3 regions of the Fundicoccus sp. Sow4_H7 genome follow, and region 1 is predicted to be linked to each of the others. Evidence: predicted binding sites of a transcription regulator. Region 1 holds the regulator's gene; each other region holds the start of a gene.

Region 1 (11,066 bases):
ATACCATACTGCCTCATTAGTGGTAAAATGTGATTTAACGGATCATGAGCAAATTGAAAGAATGGTAACAAAAGCCATTCAACGCTTTAAACGGATTGATGTCCTTATTAATTGTGCAGGATTTGGAAGTTTTAAAAGTTATAAAAAATATAGCTATGAAGACTATCAACAAATGTTCGAAACGAATACGTTAGCAACCATGTATGTCAGCCAATTAATAGCGAATCACATGGAAAAAATGAAAAATGGACACATTATTATCGTAGCGAGTGTTGCAGGTAAAATTGCTACGTCTTCTTCGACATTGTATTCAGCTACTAAATTTGCTTTAATTGGTTTTGCTAATGCTTTGCGATTAGAATTGTCTAAAAGTAATGTTGCTGTTACGACGATTAATTTTGGTCCAGTAAAGACAGAATTTTTTGAACATGACAGTGATTCAAAAAAATATTATAATAGGATCAAATGGATTGCTTTAGATGTGGAAGATGCAGCCAGAACGATTGTGAATCAATTTAGTGATAAACATTTCATTCAAAGAGAAATAAATTTACCTAGCTATTTTGGATATTTATCGAATTTATATCAATTATTTCCAAAAATAGGTGACTTTCTCGCTAGTCATCTTGCTAATTTCAAATAATTACGAAAGGAAGCACTTGTGATGAGACAACAGTGGAAATTAATTTTAACGATTATACTTATTATTTTTATCGTAATTTTCGCATTGCAAAATACAGCAACAGTTGAAGTAGATTTCTTTTTTGGGACTGTTGAAGCACCTATGGTTTTAGTAATGCTTTTAAGTGTGCTCTTAGGTGTAATTATCGGCTTATTAGCATCGGTAGCAGCGATAAAAAGTAATCATAAGTCTAATAAAGATTTACAAAAACAAGTTAAGCAACAAAAAGAACGTTATCACTTAGATATCTCTGAGAAAGATAAAGAGTTATCAAGTTTACGTTCGACCATACGTGATTTAGAACAAAGTCATAAAAATGCACTGGTATATGATGAAATTCCAGCAGAAACAGAAGAGGCAGATTTTTCTAACACAGAAACTATTGAAGCTGAATCAACAACGACTGACAATATGACAGAAGCAACAGAAATAGAGTAAGCAGAATCGTCAAATTCAAATACTGATATGTCAGAAAGCTAAGTTAGTTGTCAGTAAGGATTTATTTTTATGTATTGGAGTTTTGAAATTAAATGAATTTAGCAAAGTATATGTGGCAATTTGAGGATAGACCTCAGTTGACACAAGAACAACTGAATAAATTTAGCCAGGCGGGATTAAATCTTACTCCCGCTTTTTTACGTTTATGTTTACAGAGAGGTTTAAATAGCCCAGAAGCTATCAAAAATGCTATTAATCAAAATCCGACCATTTATCATGATCCTTTTTTGCTTTATCAAATGGATGTAGCTGTTGATCGGATTGAACGAGCCATTGCAGACCAAGAATTAATAACTATCTATGGTGACTATGATGCTGATGGGATAACGAGTACCCTTATTCTATTTGAATCACTAGAAGCAATTGGGGCGAATGTGAACTATTATTTACCTAATCGCTTGGTAGATGGGTATGGTCCAAACCTTGAGCGCTATGAACAATTGATCCAAGAAGGAACTCAGTTAATTTTAACTTGTGATAATGGTGTTTCTGGCCATGAAGCTCTTGCTTATGCTATGGATGCAGGTGTGGATGTCATTGTTACCGACCATCATCAATTCCAAGAAAAACTTCCGGTTGCTTATGCAATTATTCACCCACAACATCCCCAAGGTGATTATCCCTTTTCTGAACTAAGTGGGGCAGGGGTTGCTCTTAAGTTAGTTTCCGCATTAATTGATGAAATACCAGCAGAAGCCCTTGAGTTAGCAGCTATTGGAACTGTAGCAGACTTGGTTTCGCTTACAGATGAAAATCGCACCATTGTAATTAATGGCCTTAACAGATTGCGAGAAACGCAAAGAGAAGGTCTAAGAAAGTTATTTGAACAGCAAAAAGTTGATATATCTAATTTACAAGTGGACGATATAGGTTTTTTAATTGGACCAAGGCTCAATGCGGTAGGACGTTTAGGCGACCCTACGCCAGGATTAGAATTATTAAGAAGTTTTGATCCAATTGAAGCGAGTCAATATGTTGATTTTATTAATCAAAAAAATGATGAAAGAAAAAAAATTGTAAATAATATTGCGGTTGAAGTTGAAAGTCGTATTAGCCAATATGATAAGATACCAGATATTATCATTGAATCAGATGCTAATTGGCCAGCAGGTGTATTAGGAATTGTTGCTAGTCGCATTGTTGAACGTTATCATAGGCCGGCAATCATATTTCAAAAGATTGAAGCAGATAAAGTTTACAAAGGCAGCGGACGTAGTATAGAAGCAATTGATTTATTTGACACTTTAAGCCAAGTTTCAAACCAAATTAAATATTTTGGTGGTCATAGCCAAGCCGCTGGTTTGACGGTTGATTTTGAGCAATGGGAGAATTTTACTACCACACTCCTTGCTGTTGTTGAAAGTAAGAGTGCGACCATTAGCTATACACCAAGCTTAACAATTAATTTAAGCTTAGGTTTATCCGATGTTAGCAACCAATTTATTGAAGAAGTTGATTTATTAGGACCATTTGGTATCGACAATCCTAAACCTATTTTTGCTTTTGAAAATGTAACTATTGATCAATTGAGATGGATTGGTACGGAGCAACAACATTTGAAGTTACTCTTAGCAGAAAATCAAGCAAGTAAAGATCCTTCCGTATTAAATGCTATAGGATTTAATTGTAAAGCCGATTATCAGTATCTACAATTATCCAATCAAATATCAATCGTAGGCAAATTAGCAATTAATGAGTGGCAGCAGACCAGAACACCACAATTGATGATAAAAGATATTGGAATGAATGGTAGTCAGTGGGTTGATAAAAGGGGAAGCCAAATCCCAACTGATTTTTTTAACTATCAGCACACACTTTATGTATTTGAACATCAACCAATATTTGATGTTTATCGAGAAAAAATATCAAAGACTTCCTATGCAATAAGGTATAGTGATCTTAAGCAAATAAGTACTTTAATAAATAACAATGAAATAAAATATTTAGCAATCGTTGAGCCACCAAAAAAGATTGAATTATTAGAAGAACTTTTACTCATCCAGTTTTGGGAGACAGTTTATTTAGGTTCCTATACTAAAGAATCGAAATATTTATTAGGTTTACCAACACGAGATGAAACAGCGATTGTTTACCGTTGGATACAAAAAAATAAAGCTATTGATGCAAAAAATGTAGTTAGAGTACTAAATAATGAAACGCAAATACCGTTAACAAAAATTAAATTAATTCTTAAGCTGTTTTTTCAAGCAAGCTTTGTTACAATGAATGGTGGTCGTTTATTATTTAACGAAAATATTAAGCAGAAAGTAGATTTAGCTAATTTACCAGCCATGCATGAATTCCGTGAATCCATGAAAGTTGAAGAATTACTAAATTTCCAATCGCTTAACCAAGTCAAAAAGACATTAGAAAAGGAAGAACAAAGATGAATTTAAAAGATTATATTGCACGTGTTGACAATTACCCTCAAGAAGGAATTATCTTTAGAGATATTACCCCATTAATGGCAGATGGAGAAGCTTTTGCAGAAGCTACAAATCAAATTGTTGAATTTGCAAAAGATTTGGAAGTTGATGTCATAGTAGGACCTGAAGCCCGTGGTTTCATTGTTGGTTGCCCAGTGGCATATGAATTAAATATTGGTTTTATTCCAGTACGTAAAAAAGGAAAATTACCTCGAGAAGTTATTGAAGTCGATTACTCTTTGGAGTATGGGAAAAATACATTAACGATTCATGCAGATTCAATTAAACCAGGTCAACGTGTGTTAATTATTGATGATTTATTAGCTACAGGTGGAACTATCAAAGCTTCAATTGATTTAGTTGAAAAATTAGGCGGAGTTGTTGTAGGTTGTGCGTTTTTAATTGAATTAATGGACTTAAAAGGTCGCGAATTGATTAAAGATTACAACATCAAAACCTTAATGGAGTTTTAATGCAAAAAAAATCGAATGTGAATTGATTCTCACATTCGATTGCTTTGTGTTCTTAAAATTTTCTGTACAGACTTACGACACGTCCGAGGATAGAAACATTAGATAAAATAATATCTTCCATCGAATCGTTTTCTGGACGTAAAACAAAGTAATCTTTACGCTTATAAAAAGTCTTACAAGTAGCTTCATCTTCATCTGTTAATGCGATGACGATATCGCCATTGTTGGCTGAGGATTGTCTGCGTACAGTAATGTAATCACCGTCCATGATACCGATATTAATCATACTTTCTCCATCGATTTCAAGCATAAATAATTCACTTGGATCATATGGCAAATCATGAGGAATGGGGAAGTAATCTGTTGCTTCTTCAACTGCTAAAATGGGTGAACCAGCAGCAACTCGACCTAGTAACGGAATTTGATTGTTATTAAGACCTAGTAAGTCAAGAGCAATTGGTGTTAATTCAATTGTACGTGTTTTTGATGCATCTCGTTGAATATAACCTGCTTTTTCCAAACGAGACAAGTGTCCATGTACCGTTGAAGTTGAAGATAAACCAATCATACTTCCAAGCTCTCGAACAGTTGGTGGATATCCATTTGATGCAATTGAGTCTGCAATGACTTGTAAAATATTCTTTTGTTTAGTAGATAGGTTACTCAATGGAATCAACTCTTTCACTTATATTAAGTTAATTGTATCAAACCTTTATTAAAAACACAAACAAATGTTCGTGCTTTGTAAATATTTTTTAGGAAAAGAGGTGTTTTACTTGATTGATCAAAAATTAATTGAGCGTATTAATGAATTAGCTAAAAAGAAAAAAACAGTAGGCCTTAGTCCCGAAGAACTGAGTGAACAAAATGATTTACGTGAAAAATACTTAAAAGCATTTAGATCAGGTATGAGGAATCATGTTGAAGGGATAAAAATAGTTGATCCTAGAGGCAATGATTTAACTTCAAATAAAGTTAAACAAATTCAAAAAGAAAAGAAATTACATAATCGTCATTTAGAAGATTAGAACGATAAAAGTTAACTAGTCAAAGTTAAAATTTTTTAGTAGAATAACAATACATATGGATGAAAGCGAGGGATAGGTATGCCATTTTGGGGATGGATTTTAATTATAGTTGCACTTATCGTTGGTTTTGTAGCTGGTTTCTTTGTATCTAGACGTTATATGATGAATTATTTTAAAGAAAACCCACCAATTGATGAGCGCATGATAACACAAATGATGACACAAATGGGTCAAAAGCCATCAAAGAAACGAGTTCAACAAATTATGAACTCAATGAAACAGCGTTAATATAAGGTTTATAGGCTATCTAACATTTGCCTGTTAGGTAGTCTTTTTTGTTGTTTTATACCTTAAGGGGCGAAAAAGGTTTGATAATTTCATAATTATCGAACTAATAATAATAAATTAATATATTTTAATGATTTGTTAATCAAAGCTTTGGTTTATATTATAAAAACATGGTAAACTATAAAATAGAGTTTTTTACGAAAGGGTGCAGAGATGGATATTTTTAAACGTTTAAGCTGGTTTTTTAAGCAAGAAAGGAAGGCTTATATTATTGGATCAAGCTTATTACTCTTAGTGAGTATATTGGCAGCTATTGTTCCAATGATTATTGGTACCATTATTGATGGTCTTACTGACCGTACATTAACTGGTCAACAATTATTTTATTGGGTATTGGTATTATTAGCCATTGCAATCGCTCAATATGTAATGCGCTATTTTTGGCGAACTTCTATTTTTGGAACATCAGCAAAATTAGAAAAGATATTAAGACAACAATTATTTATTCATTTTACAAAGATGGATGCTGTTTTTTTCCAAGAAAATCGTACAGGTGACTTAATGGCGCACGCAACGAATGACTTGACTTCAATTCGACTTGTTGCAGGAAGTGGGATTTTGACCTTAGTTGACTCCTTGTCACAAGGGCTGATAACGCTACTAATGATGTTTGTGGTCATTGATTGGCGTTTGAGTTTGGTTGCTGTTTTGCCTTTACCACTGTTAGTTGTATTGGTACGTTTCAATGGCTCACGCATCCATGTTCATTTTAGAAAAGCACAAGAAGCTTTTTCTTCCATGAATGACAAAGTACAAGAAAGTATTGGTGGTATGAAGGTTATTAAAACCTTTGGAGAAGAAGAAAAAGATATTGACGATTTTAAGAAAATGACAAAAAATGTCGTTGATAAAAATCAATCAGTTCACTTTTATGATGCTATTTTCCGTCCTGCTATCCAAATGATAATGGGTTTATCTACTGTTATCGGAGTGTTTTATGGCGGTCTGTTAGTTGTTCAAGGTGAAATAACTTTAGGTTTGCTAGTAGCCTTTTTAAACTATGTTGCTAGAATGCAATGGCCGATGGTAGCAATTGGACGTTTGTTCAATATTTTAGAAAGAGGATCTGCGTCCTATAAACGTGTTGAAGATTTATTACGCTATAAGAGTAACATTGTTGAATTTCCAGATGCAATCACTGAACCTATTGATGGAGATATTGAATTTAATGTGACTAAATTTAAATACCCTAATAGTGATCAAGTAATTTTAAGTAATGTTCATTTTACTTTGAAGCAAGGGGAAACACTTGGGATTGTTGGGAAAACAGGTTCAGGCAAAACATCAATCTTCAAATTATTAATGCGTGATTATGATAAATATGATGGGAAAATTACTTTTAACGATCATTCGATTAAAGACTATACCTTAGATAGTTTGTTGACAAATATCGGTTACGTTCCGCAAGATAATTTTCTGTTTTCAACAACTGTTCGAGAAAATATCCGTTTTGGTGTACCTGAAGCATCGCAAGATAGAGTAGAAGAAATTGCTAAAGTAACAAGTGTTCACGAAGATATCATTGGCTTCTCAGAAGGCTATGATACGCTTGTAGGTGAACGTGGTGTAGCTCTTTCAGGTGGACAAAAACAAAGGATTTCAATGGCACGTGCCATGATTACAGACCCTTCGCTATTAATTCTAGATGACTCATTATCAGCCATTGATGCGAAAACCGAAGAAGCTATTTTGAGCTCGATTAAAGCAACACGTGCGAATAAAACGACCATTATTTCAGCACATCGAATTTCATCTGTTATGCATGCTGATAATATTATTGTTTTAGAAGATGGTAAAATTGCTGAACAAGGTAACCATCAAACCTTAATTGAAAATGATGGCTGGTATAAACAAATGTATGAAAAACAACAACTAGCATTAGAATTAGGCGAGGGGGGATTTGAACATGTCACAGACTAATGAGAATCAACAGTCTGCTTGGGCAAGAAAAATGCCAATAAGTGAACAAATCGCTGTAATTAGAAGGATGTTTAAATATGCATCACCGTTTAAATGGCGCTTCTTTATAGCAATCATTTTTAGTATTGTCATGACAGCAATTGGTGTGCTTATGCCACGTGTGGTTCAATTTTATATGGATAATTATTTAGAGCCTATGACAGCCACAGTTCGTACGTCTGTTATATTTGCAATTGTATATTTATTGTTGATTTTATCTCAAGGAATAAGTTATTATTTTTCAACTTATATTTTTGGGATGGCCTCAGAAAAAACCGTTGAATTGCTCCGTAATTCTTTATTTACTAAATTAAATAACTTAGGCATGCGTTTCTTTGACCAGACACCATCTGGTTCAATTGTTTCTCGTGTGACAAATGATACTGAAACAATTAAAGATTTCTGGAATGTATTTTACGCTTTGTTTGAAGGCATTGTTACTTTAATTTCTGTTTTTATAGGTATGTATTTGCTGAATCGACGTATGGCTTTACTGTTTTTAATTTTTGTCCCTTTAATGGCCGTTATGATTTGGTTTTATCAGTCTTATAGTTCAAGAGTTTATCGGACCATGCGTGAAAGTTTAAGTCGATTGAATACGCGACTTAATGAATCCATTTTGGGTATGTCAATTATTCAAGATTTTAGACAAGAAAAACGTTTAATCAAAGAATTTGAAAATGAAAATGAGGAACAGTATCGTGGTAGAGTGGCCATGGTTCGCATGAATGCCTTACTCTTGATGCCTGTTATAAACTTACTCGAAGGTATTTCATTGGCATTAGTATTTTGGGTGTTAGGGAATCAATTTTTTGATGGATTCCTTGAAATTGGTGTTATTTATGCCTTTACTCAATACAGTACTAGTTTCTTTAGACCGATGGGGATGATGATGGATAGTCTGAGTCTATTGCAAGATGGGGTTGTTTCAAGTTCACGTATTCTTAGAATTATAGATCATAAAGAAAGTGTACCGGAACAAATTGTTGATCCAAATGCAAAAATTTCAGATGCAAAAGTTGAATTTAAAGATGTATCTTTCTCTTATGATAACGAAAATTATGTGCTGAAAAACATTAGTTTTACAGTAAACCCTGGAGAAACTGTTGCCTTAGTTGGACACACTGGTAGTGGTAAGAGTTCAATTATAAATGTCTTAATGCGGTTCTATGAATTTCAAGAGGGTGAAATTCTATTTGATGGACATGATATTCGCAGCTTCTCATATGAAGACTTAAGAAGTGAAATAGGATTAGTATTACAAGATTCTTTCTTATTCCATGGGGATGTTTCACGCAATATACGTTTATTAGACCAATCAATTTCGGATGCAACTGTACGGAATGCAGCACGCTTTGTACATGCTGATACATTTATCGAAGCCGATCCAGCAAACTATAGTAAACGCGTTATTGAACGTGGAGCGAGTTATTCTACAGGTCAAAAACAATTGATTTCTTTTGCTCGAACAATGGCTAGAAATCCAAAATTATTGATTCTAGACGAAGCCACAGCGAATATTGATACTGAAACAGAAGAATATATCCAAAGTGGCTTAAATCGGATGCGTGAAAATCGTACGACAATTGCTATTGCTCACCGCCTAAGTACCATAAAAGATGCCAATCAAATTATTGTACTGGATAAAGGTCGGATTTTAGAGCAAGGAACGCATGATGAATTAATCGAAAAACAAGGTACCTACTATCAAATGTATCGTTTACAAACAATGGAATAAAATAACAAAATACCTTTCAACTCTATTTGCAGTTGAAAGGTATTTAGGATTAAATAGCTAAAGGAACTTTTATTATTTTTCTTTTTTCGTAGGGACATGATAGACATAATTGGGATCAAGCTGTTTATCTAACTCAGCAAATCGTTGCCCAATCAATTGATCAATTTCAGTTAGTTCATCTTTTGTATATTTTTTATTAGGATTGTAGGCTATAGGATCTCCAATAGCCATTTTTGCTTTTTTCCGGCTAATAAATTGCCAAAAACCTACTGGAGGTTGGATAGCAATAGGAATGATATCTTGCTTACTAAGGCGTTGGATAAAGGCCGTCCCACTTTTAACTTCAGTACTATAACGTGAACCAGTAGCAAAGATACCTAAATGTCGTTTGTTTTCATTTAGTTCGTTGACGGCATGTCGGATCGTATTGGATGAAGGTTTAGCCCGATTAATCGGAAAAACATTTGCCTTAGTTAAGACATAATTTAAAAATTTATTTTCAAATAATGTATGTTTGGCCATAAAGCTTACATCATGTGGAGCTGCAATAAAAGCTAAGAAAAATGGATCGGTCATCGAACGATGTGTTGCCGTTAATATTGAAGGGTTGATATTTTTTAATTTTTCTTTGCCTACTATTTGAGGTTTTCCATTAAATATTATAAATAAAACATAGAAAACCTTAACCATAAAGCTATAAAAAGACATTCATACACTTCCTTTTCTGTAACGATATGCTTTATTGTACCAAGTATTGCTTTTATTTACTAGATTTATCTTATTCTTAATAAATAACTCAAAAAGAGGACTACAATATGAAGAATTATTTACTATTAATAGTTTATTTAATAGCGAGTTTTCCCGCTAATGTTTTTGCAGAAAACTTAGCAGGTAATGTCATCGTTGTTGAACAATATTTAAGTGATCAAACAGCATTTACTCAAGGATTTGAACTTTCAGCTAATAATGATTTAGTTATTGCAACAGGTCTTTACGGAGAATCGATTATTGGGGAATTAGATTTAAAGACAGGTCAAATTAATGTTTTTGACTCACTAGATGAGATATTTTTTGGGGAAGGCATTACGTTTACAAATGATTATTTATGGCAAGTGACATGGGAAAATGAATTGGCCTTCAAACGGGATAAACATGATTATTCAGTTATCGAAACCTATGATTACGAAGGTATGGGCTGGGGTTTAGCTTATGATCCTCAAAATGATGTTATTTGGATGTCAAATGGTTCACATCAACTATTAAAACGTGATAGTGATAATTTTGAATTGTTGGATACGATTGATATTTATTTAAATGGGCTTCCATTGGAACAATTAAATGAACTTGAATATGCAAATGGCTATATTTATGCTAATGTATGGTTTCAAGATTTGATTTATCAGATTGATCCTAACACTGAAAAAGTAGTAGCGCATTATGATATAGCTCCTATAATCGCTAATCTAGATTTAACAGAAGAACAATTGGAACCTATGAATGTTTTAAATGGCATTGCTCATATTGAAGATGATTATTTTTATATAACTGGGAAAAATTACCCCTTTGTATTAGAAGTAAGGCTTGAAGAACCATATAATTAAGTCAATGAAAGGAACAACAGAATGACAGAAGCAGCAGTACGTTATGAATTAATAAAAGAAGAAAAACACACAGGTGCACGTTTAGGAAAACTTCATACACCTCATGGAACGTTTGATACGCCAATTTATATGCCAGTTGGGACTTTAGCAACGGTAAAAAGTTTATCACCTGAAGAATTAAAGGATATGGGTGCACAAATTGTTTTAAGTAATACTTATCATCTTTGGTTACGTCCAGGTGAAGATATTGTAGAAGAAGCGGGCGGGCTTCATAAATTTATGAACTGGGACCGTGGTGTTTTAACTGATTCTG
Region 2 (11,066 bases), on a different contig from region 1:
TAACTGATTCAGAAATTGAACCCATAGCGACCACATTGATAAACTTTTGATCATTTATTTGTGCAATATCACTTTGAATAATTTCAATATCCTTAAATTGTTGAATCGCCTCATCTGGGTTTTGCGAAAAACCTAACACCCGTCCATAATCATTGACCGTTCCAAGTGGTAAGAAACCAAAAACGGGTAAGTGTTCATTCTCAAACACACCGTTGATCGTCTCATTGACAGTTCCGTCCCCTCCTAAGCAAATGACCGTATCGAAATTGTTTTTGTTAGCCTCTGCCGCAAACCTAAAGGCGTCTCCTGCTTTTTCAGTTAAGAAAATCTCGACACGAGCTTGATACTTCTCTTCTAATAAATATCTCAATTGTTTCGCATAGTCTTCTGCTAAACCGCGCCCTGAACCAGGGTTTGCAATTAATAATATAGTTTCCAGTTCTATTCCCCCCTTTTCAATTTATTTTAACATACGACATTTGCTTGTGCGAATCTTTGTCATCAGATTGAAATAAGATACCCATCACGTTAATGGCTCTTTAAGTTTTTGTGAATTTTATCATCATATTGAGTTTTTTTTCATTAATTCGTATAATATGTATAGTTATAATGAAAGATAGTAGCTTGCAACTACAAGGAGGAAATATATTGGAAAAAGAATTTAGAGTTTTATTATTTTATAAATATCAACATATTAACGATGTTGAACGTTTTGTGAGTGAGCACTTAGCCTTTTGTAAATCAATCGGTTTAAAAGGACGTGTATTAGTTGGTTCAGAAGGAATTAACGGTACGGTTTCTGGAACCATTGAACAAACAGAAAAATATAAAGACTATATTCATAGCATAGAAGGTTTTGAAGATCTATGGTTTAAAGAAGACGAAGCTGACGATTATGCCCACAAAAAAATGTTTGTGCGCCACCGTGAAGAAATCGTTGCTTTAAATTTAGAAGATGATATCAACCCATTAGAACTGACAGGTAAATATTTAAAACCTGCTGAATTTAAAGAAGCATTATTAAGTGATGATACCATTGTTTTAGATACACGTAATGACTATGAATATGATTTAGGTCACTTCAAAGGGGCCATCCGTCCAGACATCCGTAATTTCCGTGAATTACCAGACTGGGTTCGTGAAAACAAAGAGAAATTTATGGATAAACGCGTGGTGGTATACTGTACAGGTGGGGTTCGTTGTGAAAAATTCTCTGGTTGGATGTTAAGAGAAGGCTTTTCGGATGTTGCCCAATTACATGGTGGTATTGATACTTATGGTAAAGATCCAGAAGTACTTGGGGATTTATGGGAAGGTAAAATGTATGTGTTTGATGAACGCATTGCTGTTGATATCAACCGTGTTAACCCGACTGTTATCGGTAAAGATTGGTACGACGGGACACCATGTGAACGTTATGTAAACTGTGCTAACCCTGAATGTAACGAACAAATTTTAGCTTCTGAAGAAAATGAAGCAAAATATGTTCGTGGTTGTTCAGCAAAATGTCGTTGTCACCCTCGTAACCGTTATGTTGCTGAAAATGGTCTATCCACTGCTGAATGGGAAAGTCGTTTAAACGCAATTGGCGAAACACTTAATGTATCAGAAACAGCATAAGATAGATTAAAACTATTTGGAAAGTAGGTGAATGAATGACAAAGGACAATCATAAAAACAATCCAGATACAAGAAAGCAAACATCTGATTCTAATTATTATGATGTCTCATTTGATTACCCAGGAAATACAAATCAAGAAGGTCATTCAGACCGGCTTGAATCGCCAAAAGAACCAGCGACCATTTCGACATCCTTTAAATGGGATAATTTTTACGATGAATTCAAAGAAAAGCAAGAACAAGAATATCAAGTAAGCCAAAAACAAAGTCAAGCTGTTGTAGGTGAAGACAAACATAGGCAAGAAAACAGTTCTAAGAAGGAAGATGTTAAACTTTCACAAAAAGTTAGCCGTTCACTCCCTCCTAGAGACACAGCGAATAAAATAAATATAAATCAATCTAAGAAAGACCTGGCAGCTGAAGAAAAGCTGACGAATCAAAACAGACAAAAAAATGAACAAAACCAAGCAAGCCGTCCATTACCGAAGATGACGCCAAAAACGTCTGTGATGTTAGATCGATCGATTCGGCATGCGCGTAAGTTATTCAATTCCTTAATTGAAGAGAATACAACCCCCACACATAATCCTTATAAAGACGATGTAGTGGATGATTACTTTAAACGTAAGGAAGATGAAGCGACTTATCTTCAAAACTTAAAAAATGAAGAACATAAACATCGCTTAGATGAGTTTATTAAGCAAAGCAGCTCTTTTAGCAATCAATATCAAAAGGATAAAGCTGAAACAGCTGATACTGAAAAAACAAAAGTAACTTCAACTGAACAAGCTGCAACGGTAGATCGTAAAGAAAAAGAAATTAGACATGACACTATAAAAGAACGATCAATAACAAGGTCTGGTCCTGCTGCAGATGAAGCGACTCAAGAGTTTGCAGCAGCTACAGAAGCGACTAAGCAAGTCAAACAGATAAAGCAGCTTCTAAAAGTGGATTCAACGGACTCGGTTGACAATTCAAGCAAAGAAGAACGATTTAGCCAACCAATGATTGAATCAGCTAAGGATTCAAAAAAGACAGAACAAGTCAGTTCACCGCCTAAAAATATAGAACAATCAAGTAAACGAAAAGCTGACCTCCCTTCACCAGAAGATATAGCCTTTGAAAGAGAGCGACGTCGTAAAGCTCGGATTGCCCAATTGGAAAACTTACATTCCGAAGAAGATATTAAACGGACCTATCAGTCTAATTTCCGTAAAGAAGCCTTATCTAATGAAAAACAAAGCGCTGCAAAGCAAAAACAGGTGGATCAACCCCTTATTCTGAACGAGGATGATCTTGAAACCACTAAGGTTATTCCAGCCATTTCACATGAAGCTGAAACAGCTAATGATGACAAGCATGCGACTACCAAAATTATTTCGCGAAAAGCCCTGACACGTAAAGGGAAGTTAACGGACAATACCGTTTATCTTGATACGTCAGAATTAAAAGAAGCCATGCTAGCTTCAACAAAAAATATTTCAAAAAAAATAAATAATTCTGCTGAAGAAGCTATCATTGATTCTGAACCTGCTTTACGATCTGAAAGCGTAAAAGCTCTCCCCTCACCTAATCGATTTAAATTTTGGCCGTTTAAACGACGTGTCACGCATAGTGATGATGTCATGGTCACACAAGCAAAGGCGATTGTAACGGAAAAATCATCTGATAACATTGTCGATATTAGTTCGAAAGATGCACAGATTAGTGATACCACTGCAACAGTTACACCACTTATTGTCGAAGTGCCACAAACTGGTGAGCCTGTAAGTGCTCAAGATGTTGTTGTAGCATCTGCTAAAAATGAAGACTTAAGCTTTAATGGAAGTTCAATCATTAATGCAACAGACCAAGATCAAACGATATTATCTGCTAAAGAAAAAGAAAAATTAAAGAAAAAAGAAGAGAAAAAAGAGCGTTACTCCCTATCCCATTTAGATGGTAAAGAAAAGGCGATATTTAGTTTCAATGTTTTCTTTAATGTTTTAAGACGACTTGCATTTTATTTAGTTTTACTCCTATTATTTGCAGGTGCGGGGGCTGTAGGGGCTGCTGCGGGATATTTTGCTTATCTAGTATCAAATACAACACCTCCTACAGAAACTGAAATGGCAGAAGATCTCCACCGCTTAGAGCAACAAAGTGTGCTCTATTATGGTAATGGCGAACCTATTGCAAGCATTCGTTCAGATGTGGTAAGAACAGCGGTTGAATTAGAGGATATTTCTCCCTATATTATCGATGGTTTAATTGCGACAGAAGATGAACATTTCTATGAGCATCCTGGTATTATGCCAAAAGCCATTATTCGTGCTGCCTTACAAGAAGTACTGGCTCCTGGAACAGGAACTGGTGGGTCTACGCTTACCCAGCAATTAGTTAAGCAACAAATGCTGAGTCACGATGTTACTTTTTTTAGAAAAGCGAATGAGATATTGCTGTCCTTAAGGTTAGAAAATTATTTTGATAAAGACGAAATTTTAGCTGCCTATCTCAATGTTTCACCATTTGGACGTAATAATAATGGCGATAATGTTGCCGGTATCGACAAAGCTTCTGAAGGTATTTTCGGCATTAACCCAGATGAAGTGAATTTACCGCAAGCGGCATTCTTAATTGGTTTACCCCAAGACCCTTATAATTACACCCCATATGATCAATATGGAACGATTCGAGATAATTTACAGGCTGGAATTGACCGAATGCATGAAGTACTATTCCGTATGTACCGTGATCAAAAAATTTCAAAAGCACAATACGAAGAAGCCATGGCTTATGACATCACAAAGGATTTCTTACCGACTGAACCACGTGAGGAAGAACGTCAAACCTATCTTTACCAAGCCATTATGAATGGTGCTATTGAACAATTAATGCGTTTAAATGTACAAGACGATAGCGCTATTTGGAACGACGTTAATGCTGATGTTGATCGTTATAATGAATATTATTTAGAAGCTGAGGAACAGTTGCGTACCGGTGGATATCGCGTATATTCTACCATTGATCGCGAAATTTATGATCAGCTACAAATCTCAGCTCAAGAATATATTAATGATGTCGCTGTAAGTTATGACGGTGTTTATGAAGATCCTGAAACTGGCGAACAAACCTATTATATTGAAGATATACAAAATGGACTTGTTGTTATTGATAATAAAACGGGTCGTGTCCTTGGGTTTGTTGCTGGTACAGACTATGAAAATAATCAAATTGACCATGCCTTTGGTATGCATCGTTCTCCTGGTTCAACAATCAAACCGTTAGCAGTATACGGACCAGCCATTCAACATAATATCATTACCCCTGCATCTGTGATTCCAGATACGGCTTACGAAGTAACCTATCCAGATGGAAGTATATGGACACCAACCAATTATGGTTCTGTTGTAAGTGGCGAAACGATGACAGCTCGCACTGCACTTTACCGCTCAGATAATATTCCGGCGGTTCGTATTTACGAAGAATTACTAAATCGTGGCATTCCAATCATTGATTACTTAAATCGTATGGGCTTTGATACCGTTGACTCTTATACTGAGACAGATACACAGAACCTTTCATTCTCATTAGGTGGGGTATCAAATGGTCCGACTGTATTTGAAGAAACAAGAGCCTTTACAACCTTTGCCAATAATGGACAGTATATTGATGGTTACTACATTGAACGAATTGAAGATTCATATGGCAATATCGTCTATCAACATGATAACGAACCGATTGAAGTCTTTAGTGAAGATACGAACTACCTAATCGTTGACATGCTTCGTGATACAAATGTTGAAGGAACTGGTCGAACAGCTGGTTCAGAAATGGCTATGGGCGGCGATTGGATTGCTAAATCAGGTATTAGTGAATACTCAAAAGATGTCTGGTATATAGCTTCTACACCTGCCATTACCATTGGTTCTTGGATTGGCTATGACAGCCGTTATTACGAATACACCATTGATGTTAATGATGGCTATGACCGTGAAAGTGTCAGAAGTCAACGTTACTGGGCTCGTGTTGTCAATGATTTATATGCGCTACGCCCTGAAATTTTTGGGGTGGATCAAAGCTTCCAACAACCGGCATCTGTTCAAGAGCAAACCATATTAAGCCGAACAGGTACCTTACCTGGTAATATAACCGTTGGTGGGGTTTCACTTAATATTTCGCAACCCGTCACCACTGAGCTATTCAAAACATCATCCCCTGCGCCTAACCTAGAGTATAACTTTATGATAGGTGGAAATGACGAAACACATGCCAACTTCTGGAATAGCTATATTGCAGAAGAACGTGAACGTCAAAGACAGGAATCCATCCAACGTCAACAACAAAATAGTAGTAGTAGCAATGAAAATGGTGAAAGTTCTTCTAGTGATGAAACATCCTCTAACTCAGAAGATGAAACAAGCCCAGATGAATCACAAACCGAAGAAACTCCACCTCAGTAATTTGCAATTAGAAAATGAATCAAGCAGTCTTCCGATAATTGGGAGGCTGCTTGATTTTTTATTGTTTCCAAAAAGGCATTGAATCAATGAACTCGACACAACGAATGGCATCAAAAGGAATGCCTTTCTTTTCAATCAGTACGAGTCCCTTACTAAAGCCTAAAACACGCCCTTTTCGCTCGATATACTCTTGGTTACTATCAAGTTGATTCAAGGCTAGCCAAACTCGGTAACGGCTCTTATAGGCCCGTTTTAAGGTTGCCTCTATCTCATCTGGCTCCTGTTGAATAGGTGCTTGATAGCTTTCGCGATAAACACTACTCTCACTTTCTAAAACCGCCCGATGGTCTGATAAAATCATTCCTTGCCATTTCATCATGCCACGATCGTGGTATTCTTCATATTTCATTTTGTTCTATCCTTTCTAAGCATGATGCCCACCAATCAATTTTGAACGTTCAATCGCTGTCGATCCTCTTTGTAAACTATTAGCATAAATTAAACTTTCATAGCCATAATTGTCGCGAATTGAATCAATAATCAAATCTAGTTGCTCACGATTTTCAATCTCATGCGGATCTTCAAACAAATTTAACTGCATCCCCTGCTTAGGACTCAATTTTCCAACCGCTACACCTATCACCCGTACAGGGCCTCCTTGATAATACTTTCGAAACAATTGAATAAATAAATTCTTCAATACCCGTCGTTGGTCGGTCTCATGAATTTTTAATTGATGTGAAAAATTTTGAAATAAGGCTTCTTCACCATGACTAACGGATAAACTAATTTGCCCGGTTACTTGTTGTTGCTTGCGCAAGCGGGTCGATAATTGATCCACCATCTCCAACAAAACAATTTCCACTTCACGTTGCAGATGGTAATTACGTGGCAACACTTGATTGAGCGAGAGCGAATTGCTTTTAGGCTGATACTTATTTTGAAGTTGACTTAAATCAACCCCATTAGCATGGTAATAGAGTTCTTCACCAATCACACCAAAATATTTTTTAAGTTTCTCAATACTTGTATGTGCAAGATCATAAATCGAATAAATACCTATATGGTTGAGGCGCTTTTCCATTTTTGAACCGATGCCCCAAAAATCACTCAATTTATCGATTTTCCAAACCGTTTCAGCCACATTTTCATAAGACCAATAGGCAATATAAGGCGACGTATATTTTGCATCATTGTCTAGAGCTAACTTAGCCAGTAACATATTATCACCAATACCAACACTGGTTGGTATGCGATAAGTTTTCCAAATCTCATTTTGTATTTTTCCTGCAATTTGATAATTGCTCCCAAACAAAGTATGGCTATAACTGACATCTAAGAAGCTTTCATCAATACTATAGGTATGAATATCTGTTTCGGCTACATAACGCTTAAAAATAGCATTAATTTGACGATTACGTTTAATATATAAGCCCATCTGGGGTGGTACAATTTCAATGTTATGGTAATGCGGAAACTGAAAGCGACGACTCCCAGTTTTAATCCCATACTTGGCTTTAACTGCAGGTGAAGCAGCAAGCACAAGTCCACCTTGAGAATTGCCACGCGACATGACAACCAGCTCTTTTGTCATCGGATGATAACCGCGTTCTGCACATTCGACACTTGCAAAAAACGACTTGCTGTCAATACATAGGATGGATTGTCTTGGAAATTGTGTATAATCTAACACAATGCTCCCCTTCTTTCATTTAAATTAATCCCCTAACAAAAATATACGAACATATGTTCGATTTGTCAAGAGTTAAGTTCAAACATTTGAACTTAAACGCAAAAAAATCTCTTAGCTTGCTTATTTATTACAAGCTAAGAGATTTAAAATGATTAAATAACACCATCTATAATCTATAAAATTGCATTTTAGTATTAATTTCAAAACTCGGAATCTAACTCGCTAACCTTGATTGGCAAAAACAGTTTAAATGGTTGATACAGGTCATGAACACTTTCAAATCGTTGAATCATATTAATCTCCGACTGATCTGCATCTTGTTTAGCAATTTATAAAAAAAGCGGGCATAATCCGACTGGAGCACAGTTTCCATTTCTAATAAATTTCCTGTGTAATCAAATGAAGCCATTAACATATCAGCAACATCTACTGTAAAGAAATAAGGTAAATTAACGGTGATGATTCGATCGATGCCAATAATAACATTAAATTTAGTAGAATTAGGCAAGCACTCAGAAAATATAACATAAGCTGGGCTTTGAATATTTGGATCAAGTAATGCTAAAAATGGATTCGCATGTTGTGTTATTTTTAAACAGTAAACATCTACGGCTAAATCTACCTGGAAAACTAATCCACTTACTTTAAAAGCTTTGATTTTATTAATTGTAAAATTAGATACGATATCACCGTTGATATTTTTTAGAGGCCGACGAATTAATTTAGGAATATCCATCAGTTTTAACTGACTAGGATCTAGATTGTAATTCACTCGGTGTAATCTTATAGTATTGTTTGAATGCACGTGTAAAGGCAGATGGCGTAGAAAAGTTAAGTTCAGAAACAATAAAGCTAATATTCCAATCTGTATTTTGAATTAAGGCAACTGCTTTATTTAAACGACGGCTTAACAAATAATCACTGAAACGAATTCCGGTGACAGCTGTAAATAAGCGATGAAAATAGAATTTGGAATAATTAAAAAATTAAGCACCATCATCAAGTGTTAAAACTTCTTCAATAGTCAACGCTTAAAGGCGTGATTTCATGACCCATTGGTATTAATGATGTAAGTTTAGCCTTTTATTTGATTATTAAAGGTTTTAGAAAAAGTAATATGATCAATACTGAGTATTAAGGATATTTGTTGCAAATTAAAAATGGCCCACTATTCGACTAAATGCAGTTGAATAGTGGGCTGCTTTGTGGCAACTTATGTATACGTTGATGTGATGAAACGAGTTTAACTCTTTTGCCTCGTTTACACGACGAGTATCAAAAATAGTCCTTATCACTTTAACTATTAATCAAAATAAGATCAAAACAAAAAATCGTAACAACTCTGTTTATAGAAGTTCTTACGATTTTAAATGATACATATAAGCGGGTGACGAGAATCGAACTCGCGACAACAGCTTGGAAGGCTGTAGTTTTACCACTAAACTACACCCGCATAAAACGGTCCCGACGGGATTTGAACCCGCGATCTCCTGCGTGACAGGCAGGCATGTTAACCCCTACACCACGGAACCATTAGTAAAATTGCGGGGGTAGGATTCGAACCTACGACCTTCGGGTTATGAGCCCGACGAGATGCCAGCTTCTCCACCCCGCGATAATAAAATATTGAGTTAAAAGGAGGATGTGGGATTCGAACCCACGCACGCTTTTACACGCCTGACGGTTTTCAAGACCGTTCCCTTCAGCCGGGCTTGGGTAATCCTCCATGAAAATATATAAAAACATTCAATTAATGACCCGTACGGGACTCGAACCCGTGTTACCGCCGTGAAAGGGCGGTGTCTTAACCGCTTGACCAACGGGCCAGTAAAACAAAACCAACGGAGAAGGAGGGATTTGAACCCTCGCGCCGGCAAAACCGACCTACACCCTTAGCAGGGGCGCCTCTTCAGCCTCTTGAGTACTTCCCCAAAATAATCCAAAGTAAATATCATGTTAATGGGCCTAAGTGGACTCGAACCACCGACCTCACCCTTATCAGGGGTGCGCTCTAACCAGCTGAGCTATAGGCCCTTATTCTTATAAAGCGGGTGACGAGAATCGAACTCGCGACAACAGCTTGGAAGGCTGTAGTTTTACCACTAAACTACACCCGCAGAAAGAATGACAGGCAAATTGCGGGGGTAGGATTCGAACCTACGACCTTCGGGTTATGAGCCCGACGAGATGCCAGCTTCTCCACCCCGCGGTAATAATATATTGTGTTAAAGGAGGATGTGGGATTCGAACCCACGCACGCTTTTACACGCCTGACGGTTTTCAAGACCGTTCCCTTCAGCCGGGCTTGGGTAATCCTCCATGTTAATTAAATATGGACCTTGTAGGACTCGAACCTACGACCGGACGGTTATGAGCCGTCTGCTCTAACCAGCTGAGCTAAAGGTCCGGCCTAAGATATTTAAAGAATAGCGGCGAAGGGGATCGAACCCATGACCTCCCGGGTATGAACCGGACGCTCTAGCCAGCTGAGCTACACCGCCAAAAAACAAAAAAATGGAGAATAGCGGGATCGAACCGCTGACCTCCTGCGTGCAAAGCAGGCGCTCTCCCAGCTGAGCTAATCCCCCATTAAAATCAATAAAATCGGGAAGACAGGATTCGAACCTGCGACCCCTTGGTCCCAAACCAAGTGCTCTACCAAGCTGAGCTACTTCCCGTTAATATCCAATGCACCCGGCAGGACTCGAACCTGCAACCGCTTGATTCGTAGTCAAGTATTCTATCCAATTGAACTACGGGTGCTATTTTTTGTAAAACTCATACCATGTATGATGCCGAGGACCGGAATCGAACCGGTACGGTGATCACTCACCGCAGGATTTTAAGTCCTGTGCGTCTGCCAGTTCCGCCACCCCGGCATGGAACTATTATGACTTTAAATTGTCAAAGCGGAAAACGGGATTCGAACCCGCGACCCCCACCTTGGCAAGGTGGTGTTCTACCACTGAACTATTTCCGCAATATGCCGGCTAAAGGACTTGAACCCTCGACCCTCTGATTACAAATCAGATGCTCTACCAACTGAGCTAAGCCGGCGTAATAATATAATATGTATAAGCTAAAGCTATGCGGGTGAAGGGACTTGAACCCCCACGTCGTAAAACGCTAGATCCTAAATCTAGTGCGTCTGCCAATTCCGCCACACCCGCTTATTTAATTCTCCTAAGAGAATATGACCCGTACAGGATTCGAACCTGTGACCCACTGATTAAAAGTCAGTTGCTCTACCAACTGAGCTAACGAGTCATGATGGAGGTTAACGGGATCGAACCGCTGACCCTCTGCTTGTA
Region 3 (11,066 bases), on a different contig from region 1:
TCACTAATAAAAACATTCAATTTAAAAAATCGGTGATGCCTTTAACGGACTTTATTAATGTAGCGAGTCACGAAGGACGTGGAGGTTTAACTGCTAAGAAAATTAAGGAAATCATCCATAATTTCTTAAAAGAAGCACCTAAATCCATGACTGACCAAGAAGTTGTGGAAGAATTGGCTAAGCAAAAAGTTATTATTTCAGAACGTTTGATTAGTAACTATAGAAGCCAACTTTAAAAACGATGAAAATACCCGCATTTCGATACAAACATCAAAATGCGGGTTTTCTGTATGTCTAACCATTAATTCGAACTGTAAGTAAATAAAGGTTTGGTACTATTGGTTAAATGGTAAGGCGTTAGCTCTTGTGTGCTTTCATCATAATAAGAAATCATCACTAAGCGATTGCCTAACTCGGTTAAAGCAACAGTTAACAATTCAATGTCACTGTCATCATAAATATTATTGGCTTGAGTATAAGTCATAGGCACAATAATTCGAGCGACATAAACTGTATCATCAGCTAATTCCATTTGAATTTGATCAACACTGGCGTTAAGTTCGCTTAAGGAAGTATTGTTTGCGAGTGCTGTCTCGATAGCATCTAGGTTTTCTTCGTCAATTCTTGTTTGTACATTTTCTTTTTCTTGATTAGTGTATTGAGACGCATAGTAGTCATCAATTGCGCTCTTTAAGTCGGATTTGTTAACATCACTTGGAATCGTGGAAGCTGGGTATTCGGAATCCCCAACAATGGATTCATCAAATAGAGGACCTGATTCCTCTTCTGAACTTGTTTCTAGCACACTTTCACTCTCGCTCGCTTCTTCTTCTGAAGACGCAGATGATTCTGACTCCGATTCTTCTTTAATACTTGTTTCTTCACTTTCTTGTGTTTCAACCATCTCAGAGCTAGAAGAATCAATGACCTCCGTGGTTTGGTTGGACTGGCCATAAAAATATGTAAATAAATATATAAGGGCTGCGATTAATAAAACGATTAAAACAATCATCCCTTTTTGGTTAGAACCTGATCTTCGCATATAGAAATATTCCTTTCACATCATTAGTAGTTATAAGCATATCAAAATAAGGACAAATTACCATAACAAGAAAATGACAAATTTTTTTCATAAATTAAAAAGCTTCTACTTGCTCAAGCTGATAACAGTTTGTATAATTAACGTTGCTAACTATTTCGCCAGTAAAAAGACCTAAAAAAGAAGGTGAATCCTTGAAAGATGAAGCAATCGTTAAACAAATTCAAGAAAATAACCGCAATATATATCAACTCGGACTTAAATTTTTTGACGGAATTAAAACCATGCCTTTTAGTGAATACATCCTTTTATGTCAGTTAATTGAAAAGAAAAAAACCCCAACTCCTCTAAATATCACTCAATTAACCTATGAACTAGAGGTAACTAAGCCAGCAATTTCGAGGACCGTAAAGGCTTTAGTCGATAAAGAATATGTTATGCGGACGATTGATCCCAATGATCGTCGTGCAACTTATTTAGAGCTGACTTCAGAAGGTGAGGAACAATGCCATCACATTAGCACTCAATTACAGAAATTTATGTCTCTGGTATATGAAAATATTCAAGAGCAAGAGCTAGAAGACTACCTTAAGACGGGGAATAAAATATTTGCAGCCATGCAAGCAGTCTATCAAATGTCGATTGAAGGAGAGAAAGAATGAAAAAGTTATTTCGTCAGTTACAACCGCACTGGGGAACGGTCATCGTTATTATTGTTTTCCATATTTTGCATGCCTACACCATACTGCTGTTACCAGATTATACGTCTAGGCTGATTGATGTCGGGATTCAAAATGAAGGATTTACTGAAGCAGCACCTTTGGCGATGACATCAAAAAGTTATGACAGCTTGAAACAAATCATGCTACCAGAAGAACTCGATGTTTTAGAAGCCAATTACCAACAAGGATCGGATGGTATTTATTATTTAGAAGAATCAGCTTCGAATCAAACCGAACAGCTGGAGTTTATTGGTTCGCATTTAGAAATGCCTCTGGCTATTTATCAAATGAGTCAAGAAATGAGTACAGAAGATGCGAATGCCATGATGAGTCAAATGGATTTAAGTTCACTTAATTTAGAAGATATTCGAACTGAGATTTCTAAACAATTGGATTCATTAGGCGACGCTACTGTTCATAGTGCAGCGATGCAGGCAGTTGCTCGTCAACACCGAGAGACAAATATTGACACCAGCCCGTATCAGCAGGGATATTTATTTAGAGAAGGTAGTGTGATGGTGGTCGTTTCGGTATTGGCCATGCTTTTTGCATTGGGGGCACATTATTTTGCGGCTCGAATTGGAGCGGCGATCGGACACCGTTTGCGGGAAAGTATTTTTGAAAAAGTCCTTCGATTTTCGCAAAAAGAAGTGGATCGTTTTTCAGCAGCTTCTTTAATTACACGGAGTACCAACGATATACAGCAAATTCAACTGGTGATGACTTTATTTTTAAGGGTCATTTTATTCTCGCCAATTCTAGCTTTTGGTGGAATTTTCTACGTTATTCGTACAGGTGCTAATATGACTTGGATTGTTGCTTTAGCTGTTGGTCTTGTGATGGTTATGGTCGGGATTCTGTTGTTTTTAACGATGCCACGATTTAAGATGTTGCAGTCTTTTATTGACCAAGTGAACTTAATTGCGCGTGAAATTTTAACAGGTTTACAAGTTATTCGCGCTTTTGGACGTCAAAATTATGAAGCCAAACGATTTGATAAGGCTAACGTTCAGTTGCGGGATACTTATCTCTTTGTTGGACGGATGATGTCTTTAATGATGCCGTTGATGATGTTAATTATGAATGTTATTTCTGTCTTAATTGTATGGGTAGGTGGCCATCATATTGCTGATGGGAATATGCAAATCGGTGAGTTAACGGCTTATATTAATTATACGATGCAGATTATCTTTTCTTTCTTAATGTTTTCCATGATGGGGATGCAAGTTCCACGTTCGATTGTTGCCTCAGACCGTGTTTATGAAGTTCTTGATACAGATATTTCGATTGCGGATAAGAAAGATCCGATTATATTAGAAAATCCAAAAGGTCTGATTCGTTTTGAAGATGTCGCTTTTAAATATGAAGGTTCGGATGAAAATATTCTTGAAGGAATTCAATTTGAAGCCCAACCTGGGAAAACAACGGCGATCATCGGTAGTACGGGTAGCGGGAAATCAACTTTACTAAATCTCTTGTTACGTTTTTATGATGTAACTGAAGGAAAGATAACGATTGACGGAGTTGATATTCGCGACTTGAGTTTGGAACAATTACGTGACTTAATTGGGTATGTTCCGCAAAAAGGTGTCCTGTTTTCGGGGACGATTGAAAGCAATGTGACCTATGCTGATGCGAGTATTAGCCCGGATCAAATGCATGAAGCAGCTGAGATTGCGCATGCAACGGAATTTATTGATGAAAAACCGGATGGATATCAATCTGCGATTTCACAAGGTGGTACTAACGTCTCAGGTGGGCAAAAGCAACGCTTATCGATTGCAAGAGCCATTGTTAAACAACCGAAAATATTCTTATTCGATGATAGTTTTTCTGCCTTGGATTACCGAACGGATGCTTCTTTACGTAAAGCCTTAGGTGAGAAAACACAAGATGCAACGGTTATCATTGTTGCCCAACGGATTAGTACGGTTTTAAATGCTGATCAAATTATCGTGTTAGAAGAAGGACGTGTAGTTGGTAAAGGTGACCATTTATCCTTAATGGAAGACTCGCAAGTATACCGCGAAATTGCGACATCTCAATTATCGCAAGCTGAAATTGAACGTCAAAAAGAAAAAGGTCGTCAGATTAAGCTGGAAGGAGTGAACGGCATTGGCTAATAATAAAACGAACAATCAAGAATCTTTTGATCCTGAAGTAAATGAAGAAAACCAAGACAAAGCCGTTAAGCGCCCGGCTTCGCAAGGAACGGCACTAGCAGCTGCCGAAAAGCCAGATGATTTTATGGGCAGTATTAGTCGGATTTTCAAAGAAATTCTTAAGCAAAAATGGCTGATGCTGGTCGTATTCATTTCTTCCATCGTATCCGTCGTTTTAAGCACCATGGGTCCTCGTATTTTAGGACAGGCAACGACAGAATTATTTAATGGTGTGGTTGCCCAGCTTCAAGGAACGGGTTCAATTGATTTTACGCGTATTAGGGATATTCTACTGTTTGTCTTGTTCATTTATCTTTTAAGTGCTGTCTTTTCAGCCTTGCAAGGATTTATTATGACAAATGTGACAGAAAATGTGACCTATAGTTTAAGGAAGCGGCTGTTAGAAAAAATTGATAAAATGCCCATGAAATATTTTGAATCTCGCCCTTATGGTGAAGTACTTTCTCGTATTACCAACGATATTGATACCTTAGGTGGAGGTTTGAGTCAAAGTATTACACAAATTTTAACCTCTATCCTAACCATGATAGGGATTACTTACATGATGTTCAGTATAAATGTCACAATGGCCTTGATTGTAATGGTTGTTTTACCGGTGAGTATTTTTATGATTCGTTTTCTGATGCGTCGTTCACAAAAATTTTTCCAAACCCAGCAACGGTCATTAGGGATTATTAACGGGCAAATTGAAGAAGTTTTTGCCGGTCAAAATATCGTTAAAGCTTTCAACCAAGAAGGTTCAGCTCTGGAAAGCTTTATGAAGGAAAACGATGAACTTAAAGAATCAGCTTGGAAATCCCAATTTTTCTCTGGCATTATGTTTCCTTTAATGCGTTTAATCGGGAACTTAGGTTATGTAGCGGTTGTCATCAGTGGAGCCTATATGGCGATTATGGGACGGATTTCGGTCGGCGATATCCAAGCTTTTACGCAATACGTTGGTCGCTTTACCCAGCCAATTACTCAAATGGCTCAAACTGTGACCCTCATGCAGTCGATGGCAGCGGCGGGGGAACGTGTTTATGAATTTCTGGACGAAGCAGAAGAAGATCAACATTCAGGACAAACATTGGATGTTGATAAAGTCGAAGGAAATGTTGCCTTTGACCAAGTGAAATTTGGTTATAATCCTAACCAAGCAGTTATCCATCAATTTAGTGCTGAAATTAAACCCGGACAAAAAGTTGCCTTAGTTGGACCTACGGGAGCTGGGAAATCAACTGTCGTTAAACTATTAATGCGTTTTTACGATGTGAATAGTGGAAAAATCATGATTGATCATGTTGACAGCAGTCATTACAGTCGTGTGTCTTATCAACAAGCTATGGCGATGGTTTTACAAGATACTTGGCTCTTTAATGGTAGCCTCATGGAAAATATCCGTTATGGTCGCTTGGATGCAACCGATGAAGAAGTGATTGAAGCGGCTAAAGCGGCTCGCGTTCACCACTATATTACTTCGCTAGCAGGTGGTTATGATTTTGAACTAAACGAGGAAGCCTCCAATATTTCACAAGGACAAAAGCAATTGTTAACGATCGCACGTGCCATTTTAGCAAACCGTCCCATTCTTATTTTGGATGAAGCGACCAGCTCGGTGGATACACGGACTGAAATTCTCATCCAAGAAGCGATGGACCGCCTGATGGAAGGACGCACGAGCTTTATTATTGCCCACCGTTTATCAACCATCCGCAATGCTGATTTAATTTTATATATGGAACACGGCGATATTGTTGAACAAGGCAACCACCAAAGCCTAATGGATATGAATGGCCGCTATGCCGACCTATATAATAGCCAATTCGTTACCCAATAACCCTCCTAATAAATATCTCTGCTTTTAATTATTTTTAATAAAATTTGTTTTAACTTAATTTGTTTACCGATTATAGCCTTGTTATAATGGTTGATGTTGTATGTCTAATCAGAGATATTTATTCATAGGAGCGTTGAGAATGTATCGGATATTACAAATAATTTGGCGATTTTTAATCGGTATCATTAAACTAATCCTATTTGGCTTGGTTGTGTGTATTTCGCTCATTACGGTCATTAATTTTTTTGTGATTGGATCGACTTACGGCGATTTTTATACAGTTTCTGACTTAGCTACAACGGAAATGATGGTGGATGAAGTTCCGATTTTAGTTTTAGGAGCAGGCATTATTGATAATTCAAAACCATCTGGGATTCTAGCTAATCGTTTAGATATGGCGATTGAACTCCATCAATTAGCACCTAATAAAACAATTGTCGTTAGCGGTGACCATACGGATCAATATTATAATGAAGTTGCAGTAATGCAAGATTATTTAATTGAACATGGCGTCGATGAAAAGAAGATTCTTTTAGACCCGAAGGGTTATTCGACTTATGAGAGTATTGAGCAGTTACCACAAATAATGGATACAGAGCGTGTGATTATTTGTACACAAGGTTACCATTTATCCAGAGCCTTAATGATTGCTAAGGGATCGGGCTTAGAAGCTGTGGGCGTCCCGTGTGAAGAAGTGGGATCCGGACGCTTTAAACGTGAAGTCCGAGAAATATTTGCTCGCGTGAAAGATGTTATGGTCGTCTACTTTGGATATGAGCAACCTTTTATATAGACAAAAGCCTATTGCAAAGGTGTTTATGAAGATTTTTCTAATACTTCAAATTAAATTCTCATTTTAGCTTGACATATGTTAATTTGTTGAATAGAATAGACTCATCAAATAAAATAATTCTTAAAAGAGGGAACCGAAATGTGTACAATTGGTAAATTACAAGTTAAACGATACTTTTACAGCTATTTTAGATAGTGTTTGTGTCTTATTCCTAGATACAAACACCAAAACGAAAGTTTGTATCTATGAAGAGCTGTGTAATTAACCATGCCTGCATAGATGATAAAAATCTAATGCAGGATTTGTAAAAGTTACGCATATTTTGAAGCTTCTTTGCGTATATACAAGACCGATTTAGATTTTTATCTAAGTCGGTCTTTTTGTTTGATAAAGATAAAAATAATAACAAGCAAAAATAGGAGGAAGAAAAATGAAAGATATAGAACGATATTTGAAGAAGATTAAAGTGGCTTTACATGTTTTGCCTTTGTTAGCAGCATCAGTGCTGACTGCAGCTCCTGTTGTTAATGCTCAAGAAAAAGAAGCAATTTCCGTTGGGATTTTGCAGTATGTTGAACATGATTCCCTAGATGCTAACCGTGAAGGCTTTATCGCTGGATTGGAAGAAGAAGGATATGTTGAAGGTGAAAATTTAACCATTAATTATTTAAATGGTGCAGGAGATAACTCAAATTTACAATCAATGAGTGAGAACTTATTAAGTTCCAATGATTTTGTCTTTGGGATTGCGACACCAGCAGCCCAGTCGCTGGTCAATGGGGCTTCTGACACACCGATTTATTTCTCATCGGTAACCGACCCGATTGAAGCCGGCTTGGTTGATAGTTTAGATGAAAAAGAACAAAATGTAACCGGGACAATTGATGCAGCTCCAATTGCCGAACAAATCGAATTATTGCTAAAAACAAAAGATGATATTCAACGCGTAGGAATTTTATACAATTCCGGTGAAGCGAACTCAGTAAGTGAAGCCAACCGTGCCGAAGAAGTTATGATGGAAAAAGGGATTGAAGTCAGCCATCATACAGTAACTTCTACCAATGATATTAATCAAGTGATGAGTGCTTTAGTCGATGAAGTGGATGCTATTTTCTTAGTGACGGATAATACCATTGCAAGTGCCATGGCCTTAGTGGGTGATTTAGCAAAAGAAGCTCAATTAGCACTAGTAGGTGGTTCTAAAGAAATGATCTTAGAAAATGGTTTAGCCACTTATGGTTTGGATTACTTTGAATTAGGTAAACAAACAGCCAAAATGTTAGTGCGTCAAATCGATGAAGGACTTGATGCCAGTGCGATTCCTGTTGAATCAGCTGAAAACTTAGAATTAGTTGTCAATGAAGAAGTGGCTGAAATATTAGGTATTGAACCAAGCAGCCTTCAATTAGATACAGAATAGGAGAATTAATTTATGAAAAAATTAACAAATCGATTTAGTCTGATTATTGCATTGGTCTTATCACTGAGCTTATCTATTTTAAGTCCTCTAACAGCTCTGGCTCAAGACGAAGATACGGAACCTATCCGAATTGGCGTTTTGCAATTTGTAGAACACGAGGCCTTAGACGCTGTTCTGAAAGGATTTGAAGAGACATTGAATGCTTCTGACTTTGCTGATCGCATTGAGTGGGATATCCAAAATGGAAATGGCGATCAGGCAAATTTACAATCCATTAGTGAAAAGTTAGCTCGCGATAATGATATTTTGTTTGCGATTGCAACACCTGCTGCTCAGTCGCTAGCTGTTATTGAAACGGAAAAACCATTATTTATTGCAGCTGTAACCGATCCGGTTGAAGCAGGTTTAGTCGAATCATTAGACAAACCGAATACAAATGTGACGGGTACAAGTGATATGGCCCCTATTGCAGAACAAGTTGATTTCTTGATTCGTAATTTTCCTGATGTAGAAAATGTTGGTTTGATATATAATTCTAGTGAAGTCAATTCTGTCGTATTAGTTGAACTTGCAATTGAAGAGTTAGAAGCTCACGGTTTAACGACACACGCAGGAACGGTAACGAGTTCAAATGATATTGCACAAGTTATGAATTCATTAATTCCAGAAGTTGAAGCGATGTTTATGGTAACGGACAATACCATTGATAGCTCAATTGCTTTAGTGGGTGACATGGCTAAAGAAGCAGGCATTCCAACCATTGGTTCATCGGACTCAGTAGTAATGACAAATGGTTTAGCTACTTTATCCAACTCCTATGAAGATTACGGCATCCAAACGGCTAATATGGTTATCCGCATGCTAGAAGATGACTTAAATCCAGCAGAGATGCCTGTAGAATTAGCAGATAATCATCAAGTCATTGTAAACCCAGACTTTGCTGAGGCCTTAGGTATTGATCCAGAATCGATTAAATAATCCGATATAATAAAAAGAAAGAGGTATTTTCAAGATGTTAGACATTATCATTTCAAGTTTAGCCCAAGGTGTGGTCTGGGCTATTATGGCAATAGGGGTTTTTATTACATATCGCTTACTAAATATCGCTGATATGTCAGCTGAAGCTGTCTTCCCACTAGGAGGAGCAGTGAGTGCGATTATGATTACAAACGGAGCGAATCCTCTCGTTGCCACAGCCTTTGCAATCGTAGCTGGGGGGCTAGCTGGAATGGTAGCGGGCTTAATCCATACTAAAATGAAAATACCTCCTTTATTAACTGGGATTTTAGTTTTAACAGGCTTGTATACGGTCAATATGCATGTGATGGGTAGACCTAACATTGCCCTTATTGGTGCTAATACTATTTTTAAAGGCATGACCGATTATTTAGCGCTTGGAAGAAATATTCCCGTAATTATTATCGCATTAATCATTGTAGCGTTGATTATTTTAATCTTAAATGCTTTTTTGCATACAGAAATTGGTTTAGCCCTTCGTTCAACGGGTGATAACGAACAAATGAGTCAGGCGAATGGGATTAATACGGATCGTATGAAAATCTTAGGTTATATGATTGGAAATGGATTGATTGCATTGGCTGGATCTTTAGTTGCTCAAAAAGACGGTTTTGCTGATATTGGGATGGGAACAGGAACAATTGTTATCGGAATGTCCTCCTTAATTATTGCAGAGGTCATTATCCCTAATCAGCCATTGGGTATTCGTTTAAGTACGATTGTAATGGGAAGTTTTATTTATCGTATTATCATCGATTTAATTTTAAATCAAAAATACTTCAAAGTAGAACCTTACGATATTAAATTATTCTCTGCTGTTTTACTGGGTTTGGTTTTATTTCTACCAGAGATGAAAAAACAATTTGCTAAACGACGTCGCAATGGCCAACTGACAGGAGGTAAATAAGATGCAATTACAATTAAAAAATATCCATAAAACCTTCGAAGCAGGTACGGTGAATGAAAACCATGTTCTAAAAGGCATCGACTTAAGTCTAGAGGCAGGAGATGTTGTCACTTTAATTGGTGGAAATGGAGCCGGAAAATCTACCTTATTAAATACCATTTCCGGTGGACTTCAACCAGACGTTGGATCTGTTGAAATTAATGGGATTGATGTGACCAGTTGGTCAAATGACAAAAGAGCTGGCTTAGTCTCATATGTTTTCCAAGACCCTAAAATGGGGACAGCCTCTCGTTTGACCATTAAAGAAAACATGGCGATTGCTAATCGACGCGGTCACAAACGGTCATTGCGTTGGGGCGTGCAAAAAAATGATTTACCTATGATGCAAGCACAATTAGCCCGTTTAGGTTTAGGTTTAGAAAACCGTTTGACAATGGAAGTTGCCTACTTATCAGGTGGGCAACGGCAAGCATTAACCTTGTTGATGGCTACCTTATTACGTCCAGAATTGCTACTGTTAGATGAACACACCGCTGCATTAGACCCTAAAACCAGTGAAATGGTACTTGAGTTGACAGAGAAAATCATTACGGAAGAAAATTTAACCGCCTTAATGATTACCCACAATATGCAAGATGCCATTCGCTATGGGAATCGACTGATTATGTTACACCAAGGTAAAATTATTTTAGACGTCAAAGGCGAAGAGAAAAAGAATCTAACCGTCGTTGAATTAATCGAAATGTTCAAACAACAAAGTGGTTCAGAAATCACTTCGGATGCTATGTTGTTGGCATAGATATTTATTTTAAAATAGTAGTGAAGAAGTCATGCAGTTGGCGTCTTTACTACTGTTTTTTTTTGATTAAATATTTCCGTCTTAAGTCGGTTGTCACAAACAAAGTTTTAGGGAATAATTAATCTATCGTATTTTTTTGCTTAAAAATTAGCAATATATTGGAAAAAATTGTTATAATACGATTAGTTACAATTTATAGGAGGTCAATGTATGTACCCAATGTATGGATATTATGATTCAACCATATTTTTAGTTCTTATTGGTTCTGCCATTGTTATGTTTGCTCAGTATAAAGTTCAATCAACCTTTAACCGTTATAATCAGTTAGATTCTCGAAGTGGTATGACTGGGAAAGAGGTTGCGCGTC

Evidence for each region. The regulator LexA, encoded in region 1, represses DNA repair genes until DNA is damaged. The targets are predictions, from matches to a motif close to CNAACANNTGTTNG.
Region 2: the regulator LexA is predicted to act here: its motif matches at 7,802-7,815, upstream of ACTQ54_RS05225 (Y-family DNA polymerase).
Region 3: the regulator LexA is predicted to act here: its motif matches at 6,783-6,796, upstream of ACTQ54_RS10870 (ABC transporter substrate binding protein).

What each region holds. Positions count from the first base shown of each region.
Region 1 is NZ_JBQKME010000003.1:31,461-42,526, forward strand. It holds gene ACTQ54_RS04260 (SDR family NAD(P)-dependent oxidoreductase) at 1-643, shown strand, start outside; gene ACTQ54_RS04265 (lipopolysaccharide assembly protein LapA domain-containing protein) at 665-1,120, shown strand; gene recJ (single-stranded-DNA-specific exonuclease RecJ) at 1,213-3,570, shown strand; gene ACTQ54_RS04275 (adenine phosphoribosyltransferase) at 3,567-4,079, shown strand; gene lexA (transcriptional repressor LexA) at 4,132-4,746, opposite strand; gene ACTQ54_RS04285 (DUF896 family protein) at 4,856-5,107, shown strand; gene ACTQ54_RS04290 (YneF family protein) at 5,186-5,395, shown strand; gene ACTQ54_RS04295 (ABC transporter ATP-binding protein) at 5,609-7,375, shown strand; gene ACTQ54_RS04300 (ABC transporter ATP-binding protein) at 7,362-9,152, shown strand; gene ACTQ54_RS04305 (lysophospholipid acyltransferase family protein) at 9,225-9,860, opposite strand; gene ACTQ54_RS04310 (glutaminyl-peptide cyclotransferase) at 9,968-10,753, shown strand; gene tgt (tRNA guanosine(34) transglycosylase Tgt) at 10,775-11,066, shown strand, end outside.
Region 2 is NZ_JBQKME010000004.1:156-11,221, reverse strand. It holds gene ACTQ54_RS05245 (diacylglycerol/lipid kinase family protein) at 1-421, opposite strand, end outside; gene trhO (oxygen-dependent tRNA uridine(34) hydroxylase TrhO) at 649-1,620, shown strand; gene ACTQ54_RS05235 (transglycosylase domain-containing protein) at 1,656-6,062, shown strand; gene ACTQ54_RS05230 (hypothetical protein) at 6,121-6,471, opposite strand; gene ACTQ54_RS05225 (Y-family DNA polymerase) at 6,487-7,755, opposite strand; gene ACTQ54_RS05220 (hypothetical protein) at 8,045-8,527, opposite strand; gene ACTQ54_RS05215 (helix-turn-helix domain-containing protein) at 8,505-8,687, opposite strand; tRNA gene ACTQ54_RS05210 (tRNA-Gly) at 9,138-9,208, opposite strand; tRNA gene ACTQ54_RS05205 (tRNA-Asp) at 9,215-9,287, opposite strand; tRNA gene ACTQ54_RS05200 (tRNA-Met) at 9,298-9,370, opposite strand; tRNA gene ACTQ54_RS05195 (tRNA-Ser) at 9,392-9,481, opposite strand; tRNA gene ACTQ54_RS05190 (tRNA-Glu) at 9,510-9,581, opposite strand; tRNA gene ACTQ54_RS05185 (tRNA-Ser) at 9,598-9,686, opposite strand; tRNA gene ACTQ54_RS05180 (tRNA-Ile) at 9,716-9,789, opposite strand; tRNA gene ACTQ54_RS05175 (tRNA-Gly) at 9,802-9,872, opposite strand; tRNA gene ACTQ54_RS05170 (tRNA-Met) at 9,892-9,964, opposite strand; tRNA gene ACTQ54_RS05165 (tRNA-Ser) at 9,985-10,074, opposite strand; tRNA gene ACTQ54_RS05160 (tRNA-Ile) at 10,089-10,162, opposite strand; tRNA gene ACTQ54_RS05155 (tRNA-Met) at 10,183-10,256, opposite strand; tRNA gene ACTQ54_RS05150 (tRNA-Ala) at 10,271-10,343, opposite strand; tRNA gene ACTQ54_RS05145 (tRNA-Pro) at 10,360-10,433, opposite strand; tRNA gene ACTQ54_RS05140 (tRNA-Arg) at 10,445-10,518, opposite strand; tRNA gene ACTQ54_RS05135 (tRNA-Leu) at 10,549-10,634, opposite strand; tRNA gene ACTQ54_RS05130 (tRNA-Gly) at 10,664-10,735, opposite strand; tRNA gene ACTQ54_RS05125 (tRNA-Thr) at 10,740-10,812, opposite strand; tRNA gene ACTQ54_RS05120 (tRNA-Leu) at 10,844-10,925, opposite strand; tRNA gene ACTQ54_RS05115 (tRNA-Lys) at 10,950-11,022, opposite strand; tRNA gene ACTQ54_RS05110 (tRNA-Val) at 11,027-11,066, opposite strand, start outside.
Region 3 is NZ_JBQKME010000013.1:42,807-53,872, forward strand. It holds gene ACTQ54_RS10840 (RNA polymerase factor sigma-54) at 1-236, shown strand, start outside; gene ACTQ54_RS10845 (hypothetical protein) at 302-1,042, opposite strand; gene ACTQ54_RS10850 (MarR family transcriptional regulator) at 1,234-1,701, shown strand; gene ACTQ54_RS10855 (ABC transporter ATP-binding protein) at 1,698-3,884, shown strand; gene ACTQ54_RS10860 (ABC transporter ATP-binding protein) at 4,009-5,763, shown strand; gene ACTQ54_RS10865 (SanA/YdcF family protein) at 5,903-6,556, shown strand; gene ACTQ54_RS10870 (ABC transporter substrate binding protein) at 6,987-7,976, shown strand; gene ACTQ54_RS10875 (ABC transporter substrate-binding protein) at 7,989-8,954, shown strand; gene ACTQ54_RS10880 (ABC transporter permease) at 8,989-9,900, shown strand; gene ACTQ54_RS10885 (ABC transporter ATP-binding protein) at 9,902-10,699, shown strand; gene ACTQ54_RS10890 (zinc metallopeptidase) at 10,910-11,066, shown strand, end outside.